DNA from 3 places in the Rhizobium sp. BK181 genome. Region 3 is predicted to be linked to each of the others. Evidence: predicted binding sites of a transcription regulator. Region 3 holds the regulator's gene; each other region holds the start of a gene.
The links. Region 3 encodes HrcA, which represses chaperone genes, less so after heat shock. Its sites were predicted from a motif close to GTTAGCACTCNCNNNNNGNGAGTGCTAAC; they were not measured.

Region 1 (7,451 bases), 470 kb from region 3:
AATGGTCCGGACGGAAAGCCGATCGGCATTTTCGAGTCCGGCGCGATCCTGCTCTATCTCGCCGAGAAGACAGGCAAGCTCATTCCATCAGACGCAGCAGGGCGCTACGAGACGATCCAGTGGGTCTTCTTCCAGATGGCTGGTATCGGACCGATGTTCGGGCAATTCGGGCACTTCTACAAGTTTGCGGCCGACAAGGTCGCCAACAACTCCTACCCGATGGAGCGCTATCGCGACGAATCCAAGCGCTTGCTGAGCGTGCTGGAAGCGCGCCTGCAGGGCCGCCAGTGGATCATGGGCGATCTCTATACCATCGCCGATATCGCCACTTTCCCGTGGCTCCGCGGCGCCGACATTTTCTATGGCGGACGCGAAGTGCTGGACTACAAGAGCTTCCCGGCCGTGATGGACTGGCTTGAACGCTGTATCGCCAGGCCGGCATCGGAGAAGGGATTCAACATCCCGGCGCGTCCGGCATAAGCCGAAACATGGCAACGACAAAGCCGGCCTTTCAGGGGCCGGCTTTTTTGTGCGCGGATGGTATTACTGGCGCCGCGCGAACTCGCTGCCGGTGTTGGTTTTGAATCGCGGAAAGACAAAAACGCCGAGCAAGCTGCCATGGGAGGCGTCATCATGACCGTTCGACTCGCCCATACAGAACAAGGGCTGGCGGAAGCCATTCGGCATCATGATCGTGGTCGAGAAGCAGAACGATGAAGAGAGAGTCGCGGCCTGCTCGAAGAGGTCCAGGATGTGATCGTGATCCTTCGGGTCGTAGCAGCGCATAAGGCTGACAAGGCCGCATTCCCGCGCAGGCAGCCCGTGCAGCATCGCGCTCCATTCCTTCAGGTGGATGATGCCCGTGGAAAAATCTCCGACCCAGGTCTCGGAAATGGAAAACTGCGCCAGCAGGTCAGGATCGTGATTGCTGATGTCGAGTGAACCCGGCATGAGCGGTGCCGCGGTGGTGGTTTTAGCAATTTTGAACAAATTTTTCCCCAGCTTAGGTACAGCTTCCCCCGCTGCACGTCCGGCAAGAATGGGCAGGTTCATGCTGCGCCGCGCATCATGCTCGGCCACCTGCGAAATGGGGTCTGGATGTCGGCACTTCTACCGGAGCCGCTTCCAATTTCGCGGGAAAACGCACAACTTCTGATGTATTTTCGGGAGGGGTTTTTCCCGAGCTCGCCCTCGCGTTCCCGTGGTCGGCAGCGAATTGGATCGCGACCGTCGGCGGATGAACGCGCGCCGAATGCAGCGCGGATTTATAGGCGCTTTTATGCAAACGGCAATCTGCTTTTTGCATAGTGCCGGTCTCCACTGTGAGTGGAAAAACGGCAGGAAAGCTATTCGAGGGGCACAGAAAGCACCAAAGATGGACAATTTTCTGGGGTGTAAGCGGTTTCACCTGCCATTTGTGTGAAAAACATGCACGAAATTGCGTCAGCGCGGAAAGCAGTCCGCGGTAGAAAAAATGCAAGCGCGCAAGCCTTGCGAAAGCCTCGATTGACGCGAGGCATGCTCACATCGCTGCTTAAACGTTTCATCTGAGGATTGGAAAAACGAACACAATTGCTGTTCGGCGAATCGCACGCCGAAACGAAAAGGGCGGTCCGAAGACCGCCCTTCCTGTTCCGGGGAAACCGGAGATAGATCGGTGAAGCTTTATGGACGCTTCAACGATAGGCTTGCGCCTATCACATCATGTCCATGCCGCCCATGCCGCCCATGCCGCCAGGCATGCCGCCAGGAGCATCCTTCTTCGGCAGCTCGGCGATCATGGCTTCGGTGGTGATCAGCAGCGAAGCAACCGAAGCTGCGTTCTGCAGAGCCGTACGAACAACCTTGACCGGGTCGACGATGCCCATGGCGATCATGTCGCCATATTCGGACGTCTGGGCGTTGTAGCCGTAGTTGTCTTCGTTCTTGTCGAGGACCTTGCCGACAACGATCGAAGCTTCGTCGCCTGCGTTTTCAGCGATCTGGCGAACCAGAGCCTGCAGGGCGCGGCGAACGATGTTGATGCCAGCTTCCTGGTCGTCGTTTGCACCCTTTGCAGCGATCTTCGTGGAAGAACGGAGCAGGGCGATACCGCCGCCGGGGACGATGCCTTCCTGAACAGCAGCGCGCGTTGCGTTGAGCGCGTCGTCGATGCGGTCCTTCTTTTCCTTGACTTCGACTTCCGTGGAGCCGCCAACGCGGATGACGGCAACGCCGCCAGCGAGCTTGGCAAGGCGTTCCTGCAGCTTTTCGCGGTCGTAGTCCGAAGTGGTTTCTTCGATCTGAGCCTTGATCTGTGCAACGCGGCCTTCGATGTCGGACTTGGCGCCAGCGCCGTCGACAATCGTGGTGTTTTCCTTGGAGATCGAAACCTTCTTCGAACGGCCGAGCATGTCGAGCGTTACGGATTCGAGCTTGATGCCGAGGTCTTCGGAGATGACGGTGCCGCCCGTGAGGATAGCGATGTCTTCGAGCATGGCCTTGCGGCGATCGCCGAAGCCAGGAGCCTTGACAGCAGCGATCTTCAGGCCGCCGCGCAGCTTGTTGACGACGAGCGTAGCAAGCGCTTCGCCTTCGACGTCTTCAGCGATGATGAGGAGCGGCTTGCCGGTCTGAACGACAGCTTCGAGAACCGGCAGCATGGCCTGGAGGTTCGAGAGCTTCTTCTCGTGCAGGAGGATGAAGGCGTCTTCGAGGTCCGCAATCATCTTTTCCGGGTTGGTCACGAAGTACGGGCTGAGGTAGCCGCGGTCGAACTGCATGCCTTCGACGACTTCGAGTTCGGTTTCAGCGGTCTTGGCTTCTTCGACGGTGATGACACCTTCGTTGCCGACCTTCTGCATGGCCTCGGCAATATCGAGACCGACCTGCTTTTCGCCGTTTGCGGAGATCGTGCCGACCTGTGCGACTTCTTCCGACGTGTTGATCTTCTTGGCCTTGGCCTGGAGATCCTTGACGACTTCAGCGACAGCGAGGTCGATGCCGCGCTTCAGGTCCATCGGGTTCATGCCGGCAGCAACTGCCTTGGCGCCTTCGCGAACGATCGCCTGGGCCAGAACTGTTGCAGTCGTCGTGCCGTCGCCGGCGATGTCGTTGGTCTTCGAAGCAACTTCGCGGACCATCTGGGCGCCCATGTTTTCGAACTTGTCTTCGAGTTCGATTTCCTTGGCGACCGAAACGCCGTCCTTGGTGATGCGCGGAGCGCCGAAGGACTTGTCGATGATGACGTTACGACCCTTCGGGCCGAGCGTTACCTTCACTGCGTCAGCGAGAATGTCGACGCCCTTGAGCATCTTTTCGCGCGCTGTGCGGCCAAACTTGATTTCTTTAGCTGCCATGATTGAAACTCCTGAATTCGAGTTGTCCGGGCTTTGGGCCCGTGGCTAAAATCGGAAAGGGAAAACGGCTGATTAGCCGATGATGCCCATGATGTCGGCTTCCTTCATGATCAGAAGGTCTTCGCCGTTGATCTTGACTTCGGTGCCGGACCACTTGCCGAACAGAACGCGATCGCCAGCCTTGACGTCGAGAGCGACGACCTTGCCGGACTCGTCACGAGCGCCGGAACCGACGGCGACGATTTCGCCTTCCTGCGGCTTTTCCTTGGCGGTGTCCGGAATGATGATGCCGCCCTTGGTCTTTTCTTCGGACTCAACGCGGCGAACGACGACGCGATCGTGAAGGGGGCGGAAGTTGGTGCTTGCCATTGTCTAATCCCTCGATCAAATGACACTCGCAGGCCGAGAGCGGCCCGCACGGATGGGTGTTAGCACTCGCCATTGGGGAGTGCTAGCGAGGCAGCATTTAGGAGTGGCCCATCGGGGAGTCAAGGACGGCCTGAATTTTTCTTCGCCGTCGTCTCAAGCAGGCTTAACAGCATATCCTTGTCGGAAGTGCGACAGGCCGTGCGCTGACCACCGTTCCCTAAGCTTCTTTCCTCGAAAGAGATCACTGCCGCCCACCTGTCGCTAGGATTGTCGTAAAGGCGTGCCAATGATATCGAGCGCCTTGGGGCAAGAGGGGCGGCAACCGTGAATAAGGCAATCGCGGCAGAAGACATCGTGGCGGCACCAACGCTGCGAGAGGCGGTTCGCGTCTGGGCGTGGATCGGCTGCCTGAGCTTCGGCGGGCCGGCCGGTCAGATCGCCCTCATGCACAAGACCATTGTCGACGAGAAGCGCTGGATCTCTGAGGAACGCTTCCTGCACGCGCTTAATTTCTGCATGCTGCTGCCCGGCCCCGAAGCCCAGCAACTGGCCACATATATCGGCTGGCTGATGCACGGTGTCCGTGGCGGGCTGATTGCCGGCCTGCTGTTCATACTGCCGGGCTTTCTGCTCATCCTGATCCTGTCGAGCCTTTACGCCGTCTTTCAGGAAGCGGCCTGGCTTCCCGCGCTTTTCTTCGGAGTGAAAGCAGCGGTCCTGGCCATCGTCATCGAGGCCTTGCTCCGGGTGAGCCGCCGGGCTCTGAAGGAGCGCTTTCACTACTATGTCGCCGGGGCCTCGTTCCTGGCGCTTTTCATGCTGAACCTGCCGTTTCCTCTCATCATTGTCCTCGCCGGAGCAGCAGGACTGCTGTGGATGAAGTATCGCCAGCGTGGGTTGGCAACGCCGATGCCGCAAACCGCCCGCCGCGAACGACTTCCTGCAGTCACGCCGCATGCGATCGCAAGGCCGCTCGTGGTATTGGTGTTCTGGATCCTCGTCTGGCAGTCACCGCTCTTCTTCATTCGTGGCCTCGACGCGCCGATGGACCTGATCGCCGAAACGTTGAGCGGCGAAACCAATGTATTCGGCGCCGTCTTCATCTTCTTCTCCAAGATGGCCGTCATCACTTTCGGAGGCGCATACGCCGTCCTTTCCTATGTCGCGCAGGTTGCCGTCGGCCACTACGCGTGGCTTCAGCCCGGCGAGATGCTCGATGGACTGGCCCTTGCCGAGACGACGCCTGGGCCGCTTGTCCTCGTCCTCTGTTTCGTCGGTTTCCTCGCTGGCTATCGCAATCCCATTGCGATGGCGCCCCTTGCCGGTGGCGTTCTCGGCGCCTTCCTCGCTGCCTGGGCGACGTTCGTGCCGAGCTTCATCTGGATTTTCGCCGGGGCTCCCTACATCGAGAAGCTGCGCAACAACGAGAAGCTCTCTGCCGCCCTTTCGGCGATTACGGCTGCGGTCGTCGGCGTCATTCTCAATCTTGCGCTCTGGTTCGGCCTGCATGTGCTCTTTGCCGAAGTTGGCCGCGTCGCGCTCTTTTCCGGCAAGACCGGCCTGCCGATCATCAGCGTTGCCTGGCCGCAGTGGGGGACGCTCGATGCCGCCGCGCTCGTGATCTTCTTGCTGGCGTCCGTTCTGCTGTTTCGCTTCAAGAAGGGCATCCTGACGGTGATTGGCATATCCACCGCCGCAGGCCTGTTGGCCAAGGCTGCCGCCGCCGTCCTCTAGTCGGCTCGTTTCGGTTTTTTGCAGCCGCAGCGCAAAATGCCTTGCCATCCCGGCAGGCCTTTGCGATGTCACCCGTGACTTAACGACATCGGGACATCGGAATGGCCAAGCGGATCGAAAACTTTGCGGAAATCACCAGCCAGTATGACGCGGTGTTCTGCGATGTCTGGGGTGTCTTGCACAATGGCGTCGATCCGTTCCCGAAGGCGGCTGCCGCGCTGGAAGCGGCCCGCGGCGAGGGGTTGACTGTTGTTCTCATCACAAATTCGCCGCGCATTGCTCCGCAGGTGGTGGAACAACTCCGGCAGATCGGCATCCAGGATGGCGCCTACGATCGGATTGTCACGTCGGGCGATGTCACGCGGGGCCTCATTGCCGAGGGGCCGAAGAAGGTATTCCTGCTCGGGCCGGAGCGCGACCTGGCGATCATCGAGGGGCTTGGCGTGGAGCGCGTCGATGCGGGGGATGCCGACTCCGTTGTCTGCACCGGCTTCTTCGACGACGAAACCGAGACGCCAGAAGACTATAGCGAGATGCTGAAGGCGTTTCAGGCGCGCGGCGTGCCGATGATCTGCGCCAACCCCGACCTGGTTGTCGAGCGCGGCCACAAGATCATCCCCTGCGCCGGCGCGATGGCGGCCTACTACAATCAGCTCGGTGGACAAACCCGCATTGCCGGGAAGCCGCACAAGCCGATCTACGACGCCGTATTGGCTGTTGCCCGCGAAGCCCATGGGGAGTTTCCGAAGGGCCGTGTCCTTGCAATCGGGGACGGAATGCCGACCGATGTTCGTGGTGCTCTCGATTACGGCCTCGACCTCCTCTATATCAGCGGCGGCATCCACGCGAAGGAATACACGCTGAACGGAGAGACGGACGAAGCCATCCTGACGGCCTTTCTGGAGCGCGAAAAAGTATCACCGAAGTGGTGGATGCCTCGTCTCGCATAAAGACCCCAGCACAAGAAAAGCCAGCCGATGACCGTTTTTCACCGCAACGAAACCCGTGAACCACTGCCGGCCCAGCTGCGTGGCGGCGTGGTCGCCATCGGCAACTTCGACGGCGTGCATCGTGGGCATCAGTCCGTGCTGAACCGGGCTTTAGAGATTTCGCGGCATCGCGGCATTCCGGCGCTTGTCCTCACCTTCGAGCCGCATCCGCGTACGGTCTTCCGGCCCGATCAGCCGGTCTTTCGCCTGACGCCTGCGCCGCTCAAGGCTCGGCTTCTCGAAGCGATCGGCTTCAACGCCGTCATTGAATACCCCTTCGACAGGGAGTTTTCGCAGCGTTCGGCCGACGATTTCATCCATTCGATCCTCAAGGACTGGCTTGACGCCTCAGAGGTCGTGACCGGCTTCAACTTTCATTTCGGCCGAGGCCGGGAAGGCGGTCCGGCCTTCCTGATGGAAGCCGGCCAGAAATACGGCTTCGGCGTTACGCTGATCGACGCGTTTCGTGACGAGAATACTGACGTCGTCTCCTCGAGCCATGTGCGCGAATTGCTGAAAGACGGCAATGTCAGCGAGGCAGCGGCGATGCTCGGCTATCACTATACCGTCGAAGCGGAAGTGATCGGCGGCGAGAAGCTAGGGCGCCAGCTCGGCTTCCCGACTGCGAACATGCAGTTGCCGGCCGAAGCCGATCTCAAGGCGGGCATTTACGCCGTTCGCTTCCGTCTTGCTGACGGTACGCTGCACGACGGCGTCGCCAGCTACGGTCGGCGGCCGACGGTCACCGCCAATGGTGCGCCGCTGCTCGAAACCTACCTCTTCGATTTCAGCGGCGACCTGTACGGGCAGATCTGTTCCGTATCCTTCTTCGGCTACCTGCGCCCTGAACTGAAGTTCGACGGCCTCGATCCCCTTGTTGAGCAGATGAATCGAGACAAGGAAGAGGCAAGGGCGCTGCTTACAGGTGTGCAGTCGCTCGGAGAGCTTGATCGCAAGATCTGCTTCGTCTGAGGCTCAAGCGACCTTCGAAAATTGTGGCTCTTTCGGGGCGGCGATGCTT
Region 2 (7,451 bases), on a different contig from region 3:
GATGAAAACGGCAAGGATCAAGCCAGCGGTCGTCGACACAAGGCCCCCGTCGAATGTTGGCCTATCATACCTTCCAGGACCAAGCTTCGAAAGCTGTCGGCCGAGGGTACCATTGTCGATTAACGGGATCGACCCTCGCATTTGGAGGTCGCTTTTGCCGGATGGCGGGGGCGAGCCGCGGGCCAGTGAACACCAGGCTTGCAGGCCTTTTGCGACAATTTCTGCGCCTTGAAAGGAACCTCTATCTTTTTTTTGGTGATAATGGAGCGGTAATGGTCCAGGATGTAGGAGGCCGAAAGCGCATCAGTCAGCACGTTGCGACTTATCCAATTGGTGCCGTTCATGTTCATTTCGTCTGTCCCAAAAACCTTCAGTGGCTATGAAAATTTTCAGGTGGAAGCGCCCGACAATTTCCCGGGCGCTCCCGATCATATGGTGGTTTCGGCCTTCATGGCCGCTACCAGATCCTCATGCGTGCGCATGCCTTTGTTGAAAAGATCGGCAACGGTTGCCATGATCCTGGCCACCGCAGCCCCATCCTTTTCCACCCCGCGTTCGCGTGCGACCGTCTTTACGGCATCTACACAAAGGCGGAGTTCTTCTCTAGTCAGAAGACGCGTCGTCATTCCTTCCTCCAGGACGCTCGCCTAACGACGGCATGAGCAGCTCTCCTAGAAGCCCATTCCGGCGCCTGCGGGCAGCGCTGGAGCGGCTTCATCCTTTGGCTTCTCGGCAATCATTGCCTCTGTCGTAATCAACAGGCCCGCAACCGAAGCGGCATCCTCAAGCGCGGTGCGGACAACCTTGACCGGATCAATCACGCCTTGGCCATAGAGGTCGCCGAACTCGCCCGTCTGTGCGTTCCAGCCGAAGGAGAAGCCCGTCTGTTCGCGGAGTTTTCCGACGATGACCGAACCCTCGGCGCCAGCGTTTTCTGCGATCTGCCGGACGGGAGCCTCGATGGCACGCCGGATAATATCGACCCCCACGCGCTGGTCGCGGTTGTCCGTCTCAAGGCCCTCGAGAGCCTTGACGGCGCGCAGCAGTGCAACGCCACCGCCGGGAAGAATTCCTTCTTCAACTGCGGCACGAGTCGCGTGAAGAGCATCGTCTACGCGGTCCTTCTTCTCCTTGACCTCTACCTCTGTCGAACCGCCAACACGAATGACGGCAACGCCACCGGCAAGCTTTGCAAGGCGTTCCTGCAGCTTTTCCCGGTCGTAGTCGGAGGTCGTTTCCTCGATCTGAGCCCTGATCTGTGCGACGCGCCCATCGATCTCGGCTTTTGATCCGACGCCGTCGATGATCGTCGTGTTCTCCTTCTCGATGGTGACCTTTTTCGCACGACCAAGCATGTTCAGGGTGACGTTCTCCAGCTTGATACCAAGATCCTCCGAAACCGCCGTTCCGCCGGTGAGGATCGCGATATCCTCAAGCATGGCCTTGCGGCGATCGCCGAAGCCCGGAGCCTTGACGGCAGCGATCTTCAGACCGCCGCGCAGCTTGTTGACGACGAGTGTCGCAAGAGCTTCACCTTCAACGTCTTCAGCGATCACAAGGAGCGGCTTGCCCGACTGTACGACGGCTTCGAGGACCGGGAGCAGGGACTGCAGGTTCGACAGCTTCTTCTCGTGAATGAGGATGTAAGGCTCCTCGAACTCAACACGCATCTTCTCAGGGTTGGTGACGAAATAGGGGCTGAGATAACCGCGGTCGAACTGCATTCCCTCGACGACCTCGAGTTCGGTATCGGCAGTCTTGGCTTCCTCAACGGTAATGACACCTTCGTTACCGACCTTCTGCATTGCCTCTGCGAGGAAGCGACCGACTTCGGAATCGCCGTTGGCGGAAATGGTTCCGACCTGAGCGATTTCCGAGTTGTTGGATATCTTTCGCGCGTTGGTCTTCAACTCATTGACCACCGCATCGACAGCCAGATCAATGCCGCGTTTTAGATCCATCGGGTTCATGCCGGAGGCGACAGCCTTGGCGCCCTCGCGAACGATGGCCTGTGCGAGAACGGTTGCGGTCGTCGTTCCGTCTCCCGCCAGATCGTTCGTCTTTGATGCTACCTCACGCAGCATTTGCGCGCCCATGTTCTCGAACTTGTCTTCCAGTTCGATTTCCTTGGCAACCGTTACCCCATCCTTGGTGATGCGGGGCGCGCCGAACGACTTGGAGATGACGACGTTGCGTCCCTTGGGACCAAGGGTCACCTTGACAGCGTCTGCAAGTGTATCGACGCCGCGCAGCATGCGGGTGCGCGCATCAGTGCTGAACTTGATTTCCTTTGCAGCCATCTTTCTAACTCCCAGATAGCAATTGACCCAACTGCGCCTTAAGCGGCCTGCTTCTGCTCGCTGTGAATTTCGATAATTCCCAAAACGTCGCTTTCTTTCATGATCAGAAGGTCTTCTCCGTTGATCTTGATCTCGGTGCCGGACCACTTGCCAAACAGGATGCGATCCCCCGCTTTTACGTCGAGTGCCTGAATTTGACCTGCCTCGTTGCGAGCGCCGGTGCCAACGGCGACCACTTCTCCCTCCTGGGGCTTTTCCTTGGCTGTGTCGGGGATGATAATGCCGCCCCTGGTCCTTTCTTCAGACTCGACACGGCGGACCAGGACACGGTCATGCAGTGGACGGAATGACATGTTTTCCTCCTTGGACAAACGATCATGTTTTGAAACCCTTGCCGGACCGGATGGCCAGTCCGGGCGGGTGCGAGGGCTCGAAGAGCACCTCGCGGCAAAAATTTATTTTGCTATTTTTCGGCTTTCAAGATGGTCTCGAAAAAATTTTGGCACTCATGTCCAACGAGTGCCAGCCGCCCTCTTGATCTGTAAATTCTCGGTTCCTAGGTTGTGGCCGCGGTTTTCACGGGAGGCCGCGCGGCTTCACGTCAATGGAGTGAGACAAGCATGAATACAGAAGGCGACATGAGGGCGCTGAGTGTCGAGGAGCGCGAGGAGATCTTCATCGATATCGCGCGGCAGCTGGATCGTACCGCCCTGGAATCTATGGTGGAAGGCAACCGGAAGTTCGCGATGGTCTCGAAGAACATGGCCGATGCGATCTTCATCAGCGCCGATGAGCTGGCCCGCGACGAAAGTCATACTCCTTTCCATGTCATGAAACAGGCGAGGGAACTCGTCCGCCAGTTCGAGGCCGTCCACCCTCACCGCATGCGCAGTCACGCCATCCACTAGGGTTCACGTAGAACCGCCACCATCGGCAGCTTCGCTGCGTTGGAGAGGCTGAAGCGCTTCCTTAGCCTCGCGATCGATTTGCCTTGCGCCTCAGGAAAGGGCGGCCTTCAATATCTTGCGCCGCCCCTAACTACCAGTGCTCTAGTGAAGGAAGGTCCTCTTGGACGTTTTTTCGACGATTGCTTCTACCGCGCCGATGAGGCGGCTTGCCCGTCCTAGGACAACGACTCCACGCTGGTCGACGCCGATCCGGTGCGCCATGGCCTCGATTGCTCGAGCGACATTATTTAGCTTGGCGCCAAGGTCGGCCATATCAAACCGGTACGCTTGTCGGGCAAGACGGTACAGGCAATCCGCATAGCGGGACGCGACAATCATTCGGCCGCCGATCTCATCGACATGGGGACCGTTTCCAGCCGCCATCGCATTTGGCTTCACGATCATGATGGCCTCCGAAATCAGCGGTAATAAGCTTCGGGTCTGGCCACTGAAGGAACCTCGCCGTCATCGAGGGCCTTGAGAGCCTTGAGGATGTCGTCATAGCGCACAGGTTTCCTGACCCCCGGTGGGCGCCGCAGTTGTGGCGAGGAGTCGACAGCAAAGAGATCGGAAGCCCAGGAAGCAAGGATGGCCCGCTTTTCGCTGTCGCATAGCGCGGTTGCGAGGATGTCGCGCGGGTGATCATAGGACTGTTTCCTGTCAAGGATCCGATTTGTGCCCGGCTTCTCCGAGGCACGAGGGTTGAGTTGATCGTTCCTTTCAGTCGTCATCTTAGTTTCTCCTAAAAACCTTCATCAAGGGAGTGAAAATCTCCAGGCAGAACTGAGATTGTTTCAACGATTTCATCGTTCAAGAGGTCGGGCTGGCCGCTGTTAAAAAAATTTTTATGAGCCATCTTGAATCTGCAAATCCCCCAAACCAGATCATTTTCGCCGGCCGCCTGAAAGGGGCTGGCAGCGTCGGAGGCGCCCGACTTGCGCGTCTCCATTCCAACTCGCTTTACGGAGGTTTTGGTTATGAGAAACGAACTCGACTTTACACCGCTTTTCCGATCCAGCATCGGCTTTGACAGGGTGTTCAATCTTCTTGCCAACTCTCAGCGCGTTCAGGGGATAGAAACCTGGCCGCCATATGACATCCTGAAGACGGACGAGGATGGCTACCGGATCCAGATGGCGGTCGCTGGCTTTTCCGATGGTGATCTCGACATCACGCAGGAACGCAATGTTCTCGTGGTGAAGGGTCAGAAGGCGGAAGACAGTGGCGGCGAATACCTCCACCGGGGGATCGCTGGCCGCGCCTTCGAACGACGCTTCGAGCTTGCCGATCACGTTCGCGTTGAAAATGCAACGCTGACAAATGGTCTCCTCAGCATAGACCTGAAGCGAGAAATTCCCGAGGCCATGAAGCCGCGCAAGATTGCGATCGGCGCAGAAACTGCGCCTCACTCGCTGCAGATCGACGCCGAGAAGCAAGTCGCGTAAATGGGAGCGGGAGCGTCGCGATCGCGACGCTCCCGTCGCAAGAAGCCATGAAGACGATTGATGTTCGAAAGCCAAATTCGTTTGATGCCCGGGATCTCGCCTCCTGTCAGCCGGTGTTCAACCAGGTTCTTTTGGAAGGTGGTGTCGAAAGGGGGTCGGAAGAAGCGGACCGCATAGCTGCGATCCTCGTAAAGCTCTATCGGGAGGGAGTGCACGATCCGGCGCAACTGGCATTGTTGGTGCGAAGTGCGCGGGGATTGTTTGAGACCACCCGGCATTGACTTTAACCACCTGTGCGGTTCGCAACGGATGCGCGGAACCTCCGCGGGTATCTTTGCTTTGGAAGGATATGAACCGCCGCTGCTTTGGAAGGATATGAACCGCCGCCCCCGGTTACACACACCTACGCAGACGCGAGAATGGAATGCCGTGGCAATGCTCTACGCGCATCAGGTCAGAAAAAAGGAATCCACAGATGCCCGCAGCTCGGGCTGCCAACGCATGAACCCACTGATATCGATGACTTCGGCCGAGACATTTCGGAAATTATCAGCCTAGGCGATCGCTGCTCGCTCTTTCGGTGAGATGAATTCCTTCGAAACAAGTCAACCATACCGTGACGGAGGAACGCTCCGAGCGCAGCTCAGTATCGAATGTTACGTCACCTGAGCCCGAACCGATGTGGGGGGAGGTACATTTCTTCGTTGAGGCTGTTTATACAGTGCGGCCTGGTCTCGGGCTATGTTTTGAACGTCAAGCCAGATTTGAGCCAAGCGTATGGCAGAAGGGGCGGTTGCCTAATTTAAGCTGAATAACTCTATCGCGCGGGAATGATGTGGCGAAGAGCGCGTGCGATCGTAGCCGGTAGCCGAACATAGGCCGAGGTGCCAAGGTCGCTGTCATAATCACCGAGATGAAATTGAAGGCCGTTGAGAATCCGTTCGCATGCTTCAACGATTTTCTTGCGGTCCTTGATGGGATTGCTGTGGAATAGTTCTTTGCGGGTTTCTTTGATCACCCGCATCGTATCGACGAACATTGTTTTCGTGAATGTGAAGCCGAGATCTGCATCACTTGCGAACATCGGCCGGATTAATGTCCAATCGGCCTGCATGATGGACCAGAGCTCACCGAGCGTCAGGCAGTAGTAGAACTCGTCCGAGCGATTGGTCCCGCTGGTATTGGCAATGTGTGGAGGGTTCGCCATGCTGTCGAAGACGCGCCAGACCGCCTTTACGAAAGCCGGATTAATTGGAACGCCCCGTATGGTCGGAAACGCCGTGTAATCCTGGCCATTTAGGCGAGCATCACGAATCAAAGTCCACCAGTCGATTCGACCGAATTTTTCCTCAAGGTAATCGGCCAGCACTGATCGCAGCGCATTTTCGACAGCGAACACGAAGGGGTAGATAGAGGAAAATTCCTTGATTTTGCGCGTATATATTCGGTGTATCACCAATCGCTGCTCGTGGGTCGGGATTTGCTGAAGAGCCCTGACTTGAACGCCCTCACGGATGGAATCCCTCGGCAGAGTGGGGTTAAGGGTTCGCATATCTGTCTTGAAGGCATCGACCTGTTGCGGTGTCGGTATGAAGGTGAGATATTCTCCGAGCAACTGAGACGTCGGCACATGCCGTTGGTAACGCTAGACACCTGTCCCCCTTGCAATTCCCGAGTCGGCTCTCTATAACATAGACACTCGCTGAGTGGCGGCACAATGGTGTTGCGAGCCCACGGCTTTACCGTGGCACTTGGAGAGTCTAAACGGAATTACGGCTAGGCGTGGTCTTACAGACTGCGCCTTTAGTCTTTTGGGCTGCTCGGTTAATGAGGCAGCCGTTTGGGCAGGCATGGCGCGGTCCCTGCTCTCCTTTAAAATCAATCGAAGACTGGTATCTGAAGTCAGCTTTCTCTATAGATGCGTCAGGTCAGCACGGGCTCAGGTCATCACGGGCGGTTCCTGGGGAGCAGCGCATGGCCGCTATCGCGGCCTACGCGATTGCCGAAGCGTGGCTTTCTCATGTCGGCTGACCTTCATGGGTTGCGACTATGCAAAGCTTTACCCTAATGGCTTCACCTCTTGCGCCGCAGTTCGAAAACGGAAATGGCGCCCAGCGAAAAAACGAATGGCAGAACAAAATAGAAAAGCCTGAAGACCAGCAAGGCTGCCAGAACGTCTGCTTCGGGAAGCTCTGGCAAGCCGGTGATGAAACCTAATTCGAATACGCCGAGCCCACCAGGCGAGTGCGAGGCGATGGCCGCAGCGAAGGAAAACACGAAGACACCCGCGACGATGGAAAGTCCAGGATTTGAAGTCGTAGGCAGCGCCAGGTATATGATCAGGGTAGCTGCGATGATTTCCGCGGACGACACGACGATCTGTCCTGCGGCAATGGGAAACGAAGGATAATTGATAACCGTTAAGCGGACCCCGAGGGACGTCTTTGGTAGCAGGGAAATCAGCAGGAATAGCGCGACGAACCCAAGCAGGATCATTCCGGCCCCGCTGCTAACCTCAATTGGCAACCTACCGAGAAAACGATCAACGATCGATGGCTGCGCGACAAGTACGGTACCCATGACCGTTACAACTCCGAGCGCGAAAGTGAACGCGCAGAAGGCGACGAGGGCCGCGATCTCTCTTCCTGTCAAGCCCTTCGATGAATAGGCGCGATACCTTATGACCGCGCCTGAGAAGACCGAGGCACCAACTACGTGAGCGAAGGCGTATGTCGCGGCAGCGCAGGCATGTGCGAATA
Region 3 (7,451 bases):
ACTACGTTAACGGCTGCAGATCGTCGCCGGTTCTCTTCCTCGAGGGCATCCATGTCGAACCGGCGTTTCGGCGGGGCGGCATCGGGCGGGCTTTGCTTGAGGCCGTGCGCGCCTTCGGCAAGGCGTCAGGCTGTACGGAATTTGCGTCGGATGCGCTTTTGGACAATGTCGACAGCCACCGCTTCCACGCTGCCCTCGGCTTCGAGGAAACTCAGCGCGTCGTCTATTTCAGACAGCCGCTCTAGCAGGCCAGATCGGCGACGACGGAATCGAGGATCAGCATGCCCGACGGCGTGCAGCGAAGCCGGGAATTGCCGATCCGCTCGATGAAGCCGTGCTCCAGCAGGAACTCCTCCCGCTTCGGGTCGAGATCGCGGCCCGAAAGCTGCTGCCAGCGGGCGAGATCGACGCCTTCCTTCAGACGCAGTCCCATCAGCAGCAGTTCGTCCGCCTGCTCCTCGTAGCCGAGCTGTTCCTGATCGAGCATGCCGTGGGCGTCGCGCTCGACAAGATCGAGCCAGCTTTCAGGCTTGCGTTCGGTCGCGGTTGCGATCTTCATGGAGCCGCGTGTCAGTCGTCCGTGGGCGCCGGGGCCGATGCCGGCATAGTCGCCATAGCGCCAATAGGTGAGGTTATGACGGCTCTCGGCACCTGGGCGGGCGTGGTTGGAGACCTCGTAGGCAGGCAGCCCTTCGCGGGCCGTGATCTCCTGGGTCGCCTCGTAGAGCAGCGCCGATTGTTCGCCATCCGGAACGACAAGCTTGCCGGCCTTGTGAAGGCCGAAAAAGGGCGTGCCCTCTTCGATCGTCAGCTGATAGAGCGAGAGATGGTCGACCGCGTAGGAGATCGCCTCCTTCAACTCGCGCTCCCACTCGTCGACCGTCTGGTTCGGGCGGGCATAGATCAGATCGAAGGACATGCGCGGGAAGATGTCGCGCGCGAGCTTGATCGCCTTCAGCGCATCGGCAACGTCGTGCAGTCGTCCGAGGAACTTCAGGTCACGATCATTCAGCGCCTGGACGCCGAGCGAGACGCGGTTGACGCCGGCGGCGCGATAGCCGCGGAAACGCTCCGCTTCGACGCTGGAGGGGTTTGCCTCCATGGTGATCTCGATACCATCTGGCATATGCCAGTGCTTGCCGATGCCGTCGAGAATGGCAGCAACCGTCGAGGGATTCATCAACGAGGGCGTGCCGCCACCGAGGAAGACGCTCGTGACTGTCTTCGGTCCGCTCAGTTGGCGCACCGTCGCCATCTCCTTCAGGAAGGCGGCCGTGAAGCGCTCCTGATCCACCGGCTGGTGACGGACATGGCTGTTGAAATCGCAGTAGGGGCACTTGGCGGCGCAGAACGGCCAATGCACGTAGACGCCGAAGCCGGGTTCACCGGTATCGGCCAAAAGAGCGGCATAGCGCGTCAGGTTAGGCTGTTCCAAAGTGTCCACGTTTGCCCTTAGGCTTCCAGGCAGGTTTCGACGAAAATCTTGAAGGCGCGGGCGCGGTGTGACAGGGCTTCTGCGTCGCCCGGCTTCCAGCCGTGCTTTTCTTCCGCGCTCATCTCGCCAAAGGTAGTGTCATAACCCTCGGGTTGAAAGACCGGATCGTAGCCGAAGCCCTGGCTGCCGCGCGGCGGCCAGACGACAGCGCCTTCGACTTCCCCACGAAACAGCTCGGTATGGCCATCCGGCCAGGCCAGGCAGAGCACGCTAACGAAGCGGGCGGCGCGTTGTTCAAGTTTGGAAGCGCCGGCCTTGTCCAGCGCCGCCTCGACCTTTTCCATCGCCATCGCGAAGTCGCGGGTGCCGTCCGGCTTTTCTGCCCAGTTGGCGGTGTAGACGCCCGGGTCGCCGCCGAGCGCATCGATAACGAGGCCGGAATCGTCAGACAACGCCGGCAGTCCGGAGGCTTCGGCAGAGGCGAGCGCCTTGATCTTTGCGTTTTCCTCGAAGGTGGTACCCGTTTCGTCGGGCTCGACGAAGTTCAATTCGGCCGCCGACTTCGCGGTGAAGCCGAAGGGGCCGATCAGGTCCTGAATTTCCCGGATCTTACCGGCATTGTGGCTGGCAACGACGATGGTCTTGGTTTCGAGCTTGCGCATGATGGTCCTATTCGATGCCCCAGATGCGGGCTTCAGCGCATTCGAGGCTGTTGCCCGCCGGATCGCGGAAATAGATCGAGCGGCCGCCTTGCGGCCAGGTGACTTCGGATTCGATGGCAACGCCGTTGGACTTCAGCCGGGCCGCAATTGCATCGAGATTTTCCCCGGAGACACGGAAGCAAGCGTGTCCCGCGCCTGTCGTGCCGTGCGGCGGCACCTGCAGGGAGCCGGGCGAGGGTGGCTTGATCGTTTCGTCAGGGTTGAAGATCAGCAGAACGCTGGCACCGCAACGAAAGAAGACATGCCGGTTGCCGCCGCGCGAGATCTTCGAAAGGCCGAGGATGCCTTCATAGAAGGCTTCTGCCTTGTCGAGATCATCAGCATAGAGCGCCGTTTCCAGCATGCCTTCCAGCATGTCGTTCATCCGGCGATCGCCTGCTTCTGCATTGCGACGAGTTCGGCGATACCTGCCTTGGCGAGCGTCATCAGCGAAGCGAACTCCTCGTCGGTGAAGGGCGTACCTTCTGCAGTGCCCTGGATTTCGACGATACCGCCGGTGCCGGTCATCACGAAGTTCGCGTCGGTCTCGGCCGAGGAGTCTTCGAGGTAGTCGAGATCGAGCACCGACTGGTTGGCGAAGATTCCGCACGAGATGGCCGCGACATGGTCCTTCAGCACCCGCTCGACCTTGAGCATGTTGCGGCTCTCCATCCACTTCAGGCAGTCGTGGAGCGCAATCCAGGCACCGGTGATCGATGCCGTGCGCGTGCCGCCGTCCGCCTGGATGACATCGCAGTCGAGCGTGATCTGGCGTTCGCCGAGTTCCTTGAGATCGACGACGGCGCGCAGCGACCGGCCGATCAGGCGCTGGATTTCCTGTGTGCGGCCACCCTGCTTGCCGGCCGCAGCCTCGCGCTTCATGCGGTCGCCGGTTGCGCGCGGCAGCATGCCGTATTCAGCCGTGACCCAGCCCTTGCCGGTGTTGCGCAGCCACGCCGGCGGCTTTTCCTCGACGCTAGCCGTGCACAGCACATGCGTATCGCCGAACTTCACCAGACAGGAGCCTTCTGCATGCTTGGAGAAATTGCGCTCGAAAGAGACCTTGCGCATCTGGTCGGTTTTTCTGCCTGAGGGCCGCATACTATTCTCCTAATCGTCATGCCGAAGACGTGAGCAGCCTTCGGATAGATCATGCGTGCTGTGGTGTTGAGAGCTTCTACGATTGGCAGCGCCCATTTGCAATTTCCCTTTTGCCGCTGCGGGGAGATTGGCTATATTTTGTCGGATCATCGTCAGCACGGGTACGCAAGGCTTCATGGAGTTCAGATCGACGTCGGTTTCAGATGCAGTGGCTGCGCTGGATGAACGCTCTAAGGAAATCTTTCGCCGGATTGTAGAGGGCTATCTGGAAACGGGTGAACCGCTCGGCTCCCGCAACCTGTCGCGCATCCTGCCGATGTCGCTGTCGCCGGCATCTGTGCGCAATGTGATGAGCGATCTGGAAGAACTTGGCCTCATCTATTCGCCGCATGTCAGCGCCGGCCGTCTGCCGACGCAGATCGGCCTGCGCTTCTTCGTCGACGCCTTCATGCAGGTAGGCGATCTCTCAGCCGAGGATCGCGCCAATATCGATCGGCAGGTGCGCGCTGAAAGTCGCGACAATCCGATGGAGTTGATGATGAACGAGGCGAGCCGCATGCTCTCGGGCATTTCGCGCGGCGCCGGACTGGTCATCACCTCGAAGAGCGATCCGGTTCTCAAGCATGTCGAATTCATCAGGCTTGAGCCGACCAAGGCGCTCGCGGTGCTCGTCGGCGATCACGACCAAGTGGAAAACCGGATCATCGAGCTTCCGGCGGGCGTCACGTCATCGCAATTGACCGAGGCCGCAAACTTTCTCAATGCGCACATGACCGGGCAGACGCTGCCGGAACTGCGCAATCAGTTGAGCCGACTGAAGGATGATGTGCGCCGCGAGCTAGACACGCTGTCGCAGGATCTCGTCGAGCGCGGCATCGCCGTCTGGTCCGGTAGCGCCGACGAAGGCAAGCCCGCGCAGCTCATCATTCGCGGCCGTGCCAATCTGCTGGCCGGTCTCGCCGGTGCCGACGATCTTGACCGTCTGCGCATGCTGTTCGACGATCTGGAGAAGAAAGACAGCTTGCTCGAGCTTCTGAACCTGGCCGAAAGCGGCCCCGGGGTGCGGATTTTCATCGGCTCGGAGAACAAGCTGTTCTCGCTCTCGGGCTCGTCGTTGATCGTCGCGCCCTACAGGGACGACGATGACCGCATTGTCGGCGCCGTCGGCGTCATAGGGCCGACGCGTCTCAACTACTCGCGCATCGTTCCGATGGTCGATTACACCGCTCAGCTGATGACGCGATTGTCGCGCAGCACGAAGTAGAAGGGCTACTCCGGCAGAGTGTCGCCCGATCCGCCCATCTCCGCCGGCATATCTTTGTATTTTGGCAGGCCATCACGGATGCGCAACACGCTTTCCTGATAGTTCACGTGCAACGCCGGGGCATAATCGAGATCGGGCAGAAGGGCTGCGTAAACGTCGGTGACGCCCCAGGTCGGGTGCTCCGTGTAGAGATGACCACCGCAGCGGTCGCAGAATTTCCGAACGCTGGTATCGGACCTCTGGTAGCCCTCGACGTGCTCTCCACCCTTGGTGACGTGGACCGCCTGGGGCTGCCAGAGCGTGAAAGCGTTGACCGGCCCGGCCGACCAATGCCGGCAGGAGGCGCAGTGGCAGTATCCCATTGCCACCGGTTCGCCGGTCGCAACAATCTCGACCGTGCCGCAGAAGCAGCGCCCGGTATAGCTTTTCTGATCGTTCATGGTAGCAGCTCCCTGACCCAGGATGAGGCCGAAGCACTGAAGGTTTAGGCGGCACTAAAATAAAAGAACTTTAGCGCGAGCAAGTCAAGCTGGCCCTCTCGCATCCCCCGCATCGGTTGCCTTACATCGCGCGCTTTTCGGTCACGCAGACTTGATTTTTGCCCGCCAAAGCTCGATATCGGGCACATCCTAAAAGACACCAATCACCGGAGAACGTCATGACTGACGAAACGACGAAGAACGGACCTGACGCAGCCGCGGCCGAAGCCGCAGCGGACGCCGCCGCAAACGTCGAGAACGAAGCCACCGCACAGCCCGATCCGCTGGAACTTCTGAGGACCGAGAATGCGGAGTTGCGCGACCGTTATCTTCGGCTTGCCGCCGAGATGGATAACCTGCGCCGTCGGACCGAGCGCGAAGTCAAGGACGCGAAGACCTATGCAGCCGCTGGCTTTGCCCGTGACATGCTGGCTGTTTCCGACAATCTGCGCCGCGCCATCGATGCTGTTCCGGAAGAAGCAAAGGCTGCTGCCGATGCTGGCCTGACAACGCTGATCGAAGGCGTCGAAATGACCGAGCGTTCGATGCTGTCGGCGCTCGAGCGTCATGGCGTCCGCAAGCTGGAGCCGGTCGGCCAGAAATTCGACCCGAACTTCCACCAGGCCATGTTCGAAGTGCCGAATGCCGAAGTACCGAACAACACCGTCGTTCAGGTCGTTCAGGCCGGCTACACGATTGGCGAGCGTGTCCTGCGTCCGGCCATGGTCGGTGTCGCCAAGGGCGGCCCGAAGCTCGTCGAACCCGAAACCAATTCGGTTTTTGACCAGAAAGACGCCTGATCCGATCGGCCCGCTTCCGCGGGCCTGATCTCTCAGGCGCCCTCAAACGCACTAGGCATCAGATGCGGGCGAAGCGCTCGATCAGCAGATCGAAGAAGCCGTCCGCATCGACATCGCGCATGACTTGAACATTGCGCTTGCGATCGGTCACGTGCCACCAGTCGACAACGGTCATGCCGACCGTCAGTTCCGACTTAACTTCGATCTCGACATTGCAGGTCCGCCCCTTGAAAAGCTCGGGCTTCAAGAGATAGGCGATTACGGTCGGATCGTGCAGCGGGCCGCCGTCCGAGCCATACTTTTCGACATCGAAGCGCTCGAAGAATTCCAGCATCTCGACCATGGCGATGGCCGGGCGTGTGCCGAGATCGGCCATGCGCTTGACTCGGTCCTTGCGGGTCAGGAGCTTGTGCGTGACGTCGAGCGGCATCATCACGATCGGTATGCCGGAGCGAAGGACGATGTCGGCGGCCTCGGGGTCCACGTAGATGTTGAACTCGGCGGCCGGCGTAATGTTGCCGCCTTCAAAGAAGCCGCCGCCCATCATGACGAGTTCACGGACACGCGGGACGATGTCGGGCGCTTTCTGGAAGGCCAAGCCGATGTTGGTCAGCGGCCCCAGCGTACAGAGCGTCACGCTGCCTTGCGGCTCGCTGCGCAGCGTGTCGATGATGAAGTCCACGGAATGCTGCGGCTGCAGAGCCATGGTCGGCTCATCGAGGACAGGACCGTCGAGCCCCGTCTTGCCGTGCACGTGCTCGGCGGTGACAAGCTTGCGCGCGATCGGCTTGTCGGCGCCGGCAAAGACCTTCGTATCGGTGCGGCCGCAGAGCTCGCAGACAATGCGCGCGTTGCGGCTCGTATAGGACAGCGGAACGTTGCCGGCGACCGTAGTGATCCCCAGCACCTGAAGTTCTTCCGGGCTGCCGAATGCCAGCATGATGGCCGCGGCGTCGTCCTGACCGGGGTCAGTGTCGATAATGATCTTCCTAGGGTCCGCCATTCCGATCGTTCCATCCTCATGGTGCGCGACTTCGTGGCATGCACCGTTTGTTTATGCTTCCGTCGCAAATCGGCACAGCCGGCGCGGGCACGTTTTGATGCGAGGCGGCGCTTGCTTTGTCAAGGTCGGACCGTTGCGGGGCTTTCCAAGTGCGAGCGCGACATCCGCCTTGCGCCTGCGCCTGTCAGTTCCCATATTGGAGGCATTCGGATGCTGTATTCAGGTCCGGCAAGGTCGCTTGAATCAAGGACTTGAAGACGATGAGCCGCATGACGCCTTTCGCAAGCCCGCTACTCCTGGGCTTTGACGCCATGGAAAAGACGCTGGAGCGCCTTTCCAAGGCTAGCGACGGATATCCCCCTTACAATATCGAGCGAGTTGCTGCCGACCGTGCTTCCGGCGATCCGGAGAGGTTGCGCATAACCCTGGCCGTCGCCGGCTTCAGCGAAGAAGAATTAGACGTGTCGGTCGAGGAGAATCAGCTTTCAATTCGCGGTCGCCAAGTCGAGCAGGGGGAGCGGGATTACCTGTATCGCGGCATCGCCGCACGGCAGTTCCAGCGGACTTTCGTTCTGGCCGACGGGATGCAGGTTTTGGGCGCTTGCCTGAAGAACGGATTGCTCTCAGTGGATCTCATCCGCCCGGAGCCCAGCCGTATGGTGAAGAAA

Region 1: a site for HrcA is predicted at 3,766-3,794, ahead of groES (co-chaperone GroES). Genes of this name have one in related genera too.
Region 2: a site for HrcA is predicted at 2,799-2,827, ahead of groES (co-chaperone GroES). Genes of this name have one in related genera too.

What each region holds. Positions count from the first base shown of each region.
Region 1 is NZ_JACHZA010000001.1:647,748-655,198, reverse strand. It holds gene FHT77_RS03230 (glutathione binding-like protein) at 1-480, shown strand, start outside; gene FHT77_RS03225 (hypothetical protein) at 544-990, opposite strand; gene groL (chaperonin GroEL) at 1,698-3,338, opposite strand; gene groES (co-chaperone GroES) at 3,411-3,707, opposite strand; gene chrA (chromate efflux transporter) at 4,032-5,441, shown strand; gene FHT77_RS03205 (TIGR01459 family HAD-type hydrolase) at 5,543-6,391, shown strand; gene FHT77_RS03200 (bifunctional riboflavin kinase/FAD synthetase) at 6,419-7,402, shown strand.
Region 2 is NZ_JACHZA010000025.1:22,678-30,128, reverse strand. It holds gene FHT77_RS28770 (hypothetical protein) at 120-344, opposite strand; gene FHT77_RS28765 (hypothetical protein) at 429-626, opposite strand; gene groL (chaperonin GroEL) at 672-2,300, opposite strand; gene groES (co-chaperone GroES) at 2,339-2,653, opposite strand; gene FHT77_RS28750 (hypothetical protein) at 2,921-3,208, shown strand; gene FHT77_RS28745 (hypothetical protein) at 3,350-3,652, opposite strand; gene FHT77_RS28740 (hypothetical protein) at 3,667-3,978, opposite strand; gene FHT77_RS28735 (hypothetical protein) at 3,990-4,196, opposite strand; gene FHT77_RS28730 (Hsp20 family protein) at 4,225-4,692, shown strand; gene FHT77_RS28725 (hypothetical protein) at 4,740-4,973, shown strand; gene FHT77_RS28720 (hypothetical protein) at 5,510-6,307, opposite strand; gene FHT77_RS28715 (lysylphosphatidylglycerol synthase domain-containing protein) at 6,766-7,451, opposite strand, start outside.
Region 3 is NZ_JACHZA010000001.1:1,119,545-1,126,995, reverse strand. It holds gene aac(6') (aminoglycoside 6'-N-acetyltransferase) at 1-245, shown strand, start outside; gene hemW (radical SAM family heme chaperone HemW) at 242-1,444, opposite strand; gene rdgB (RdgB/HAM1 family non-canonical purine NTP pyrophosphatase) at 1,453-2,097, opposite strand; gene FHT77_RS05685 (VOC family protein) at 2,105-2,521, opposite strand; gene rph (ribonuclease PH) at 2,518-3,237, opposite strand; gene hrcA (heat-inducible transcriptional repressor HrcA) at 3,413-4,501, shown strand; gene FHT77_RS05670 (GFA family protein) at 4,507-4,941, opposite strand; gene grpE (nucleotide exchange factor GrpE) at 5,160-5,780, shown strand; gene FHT77_RS05660 (nucleoside hydrolase) at 5,839-6,783, opposite strand; gene FHT77_RS05655 (Hsp20 family protein) at 7,044-7,451, shown strand, end outside.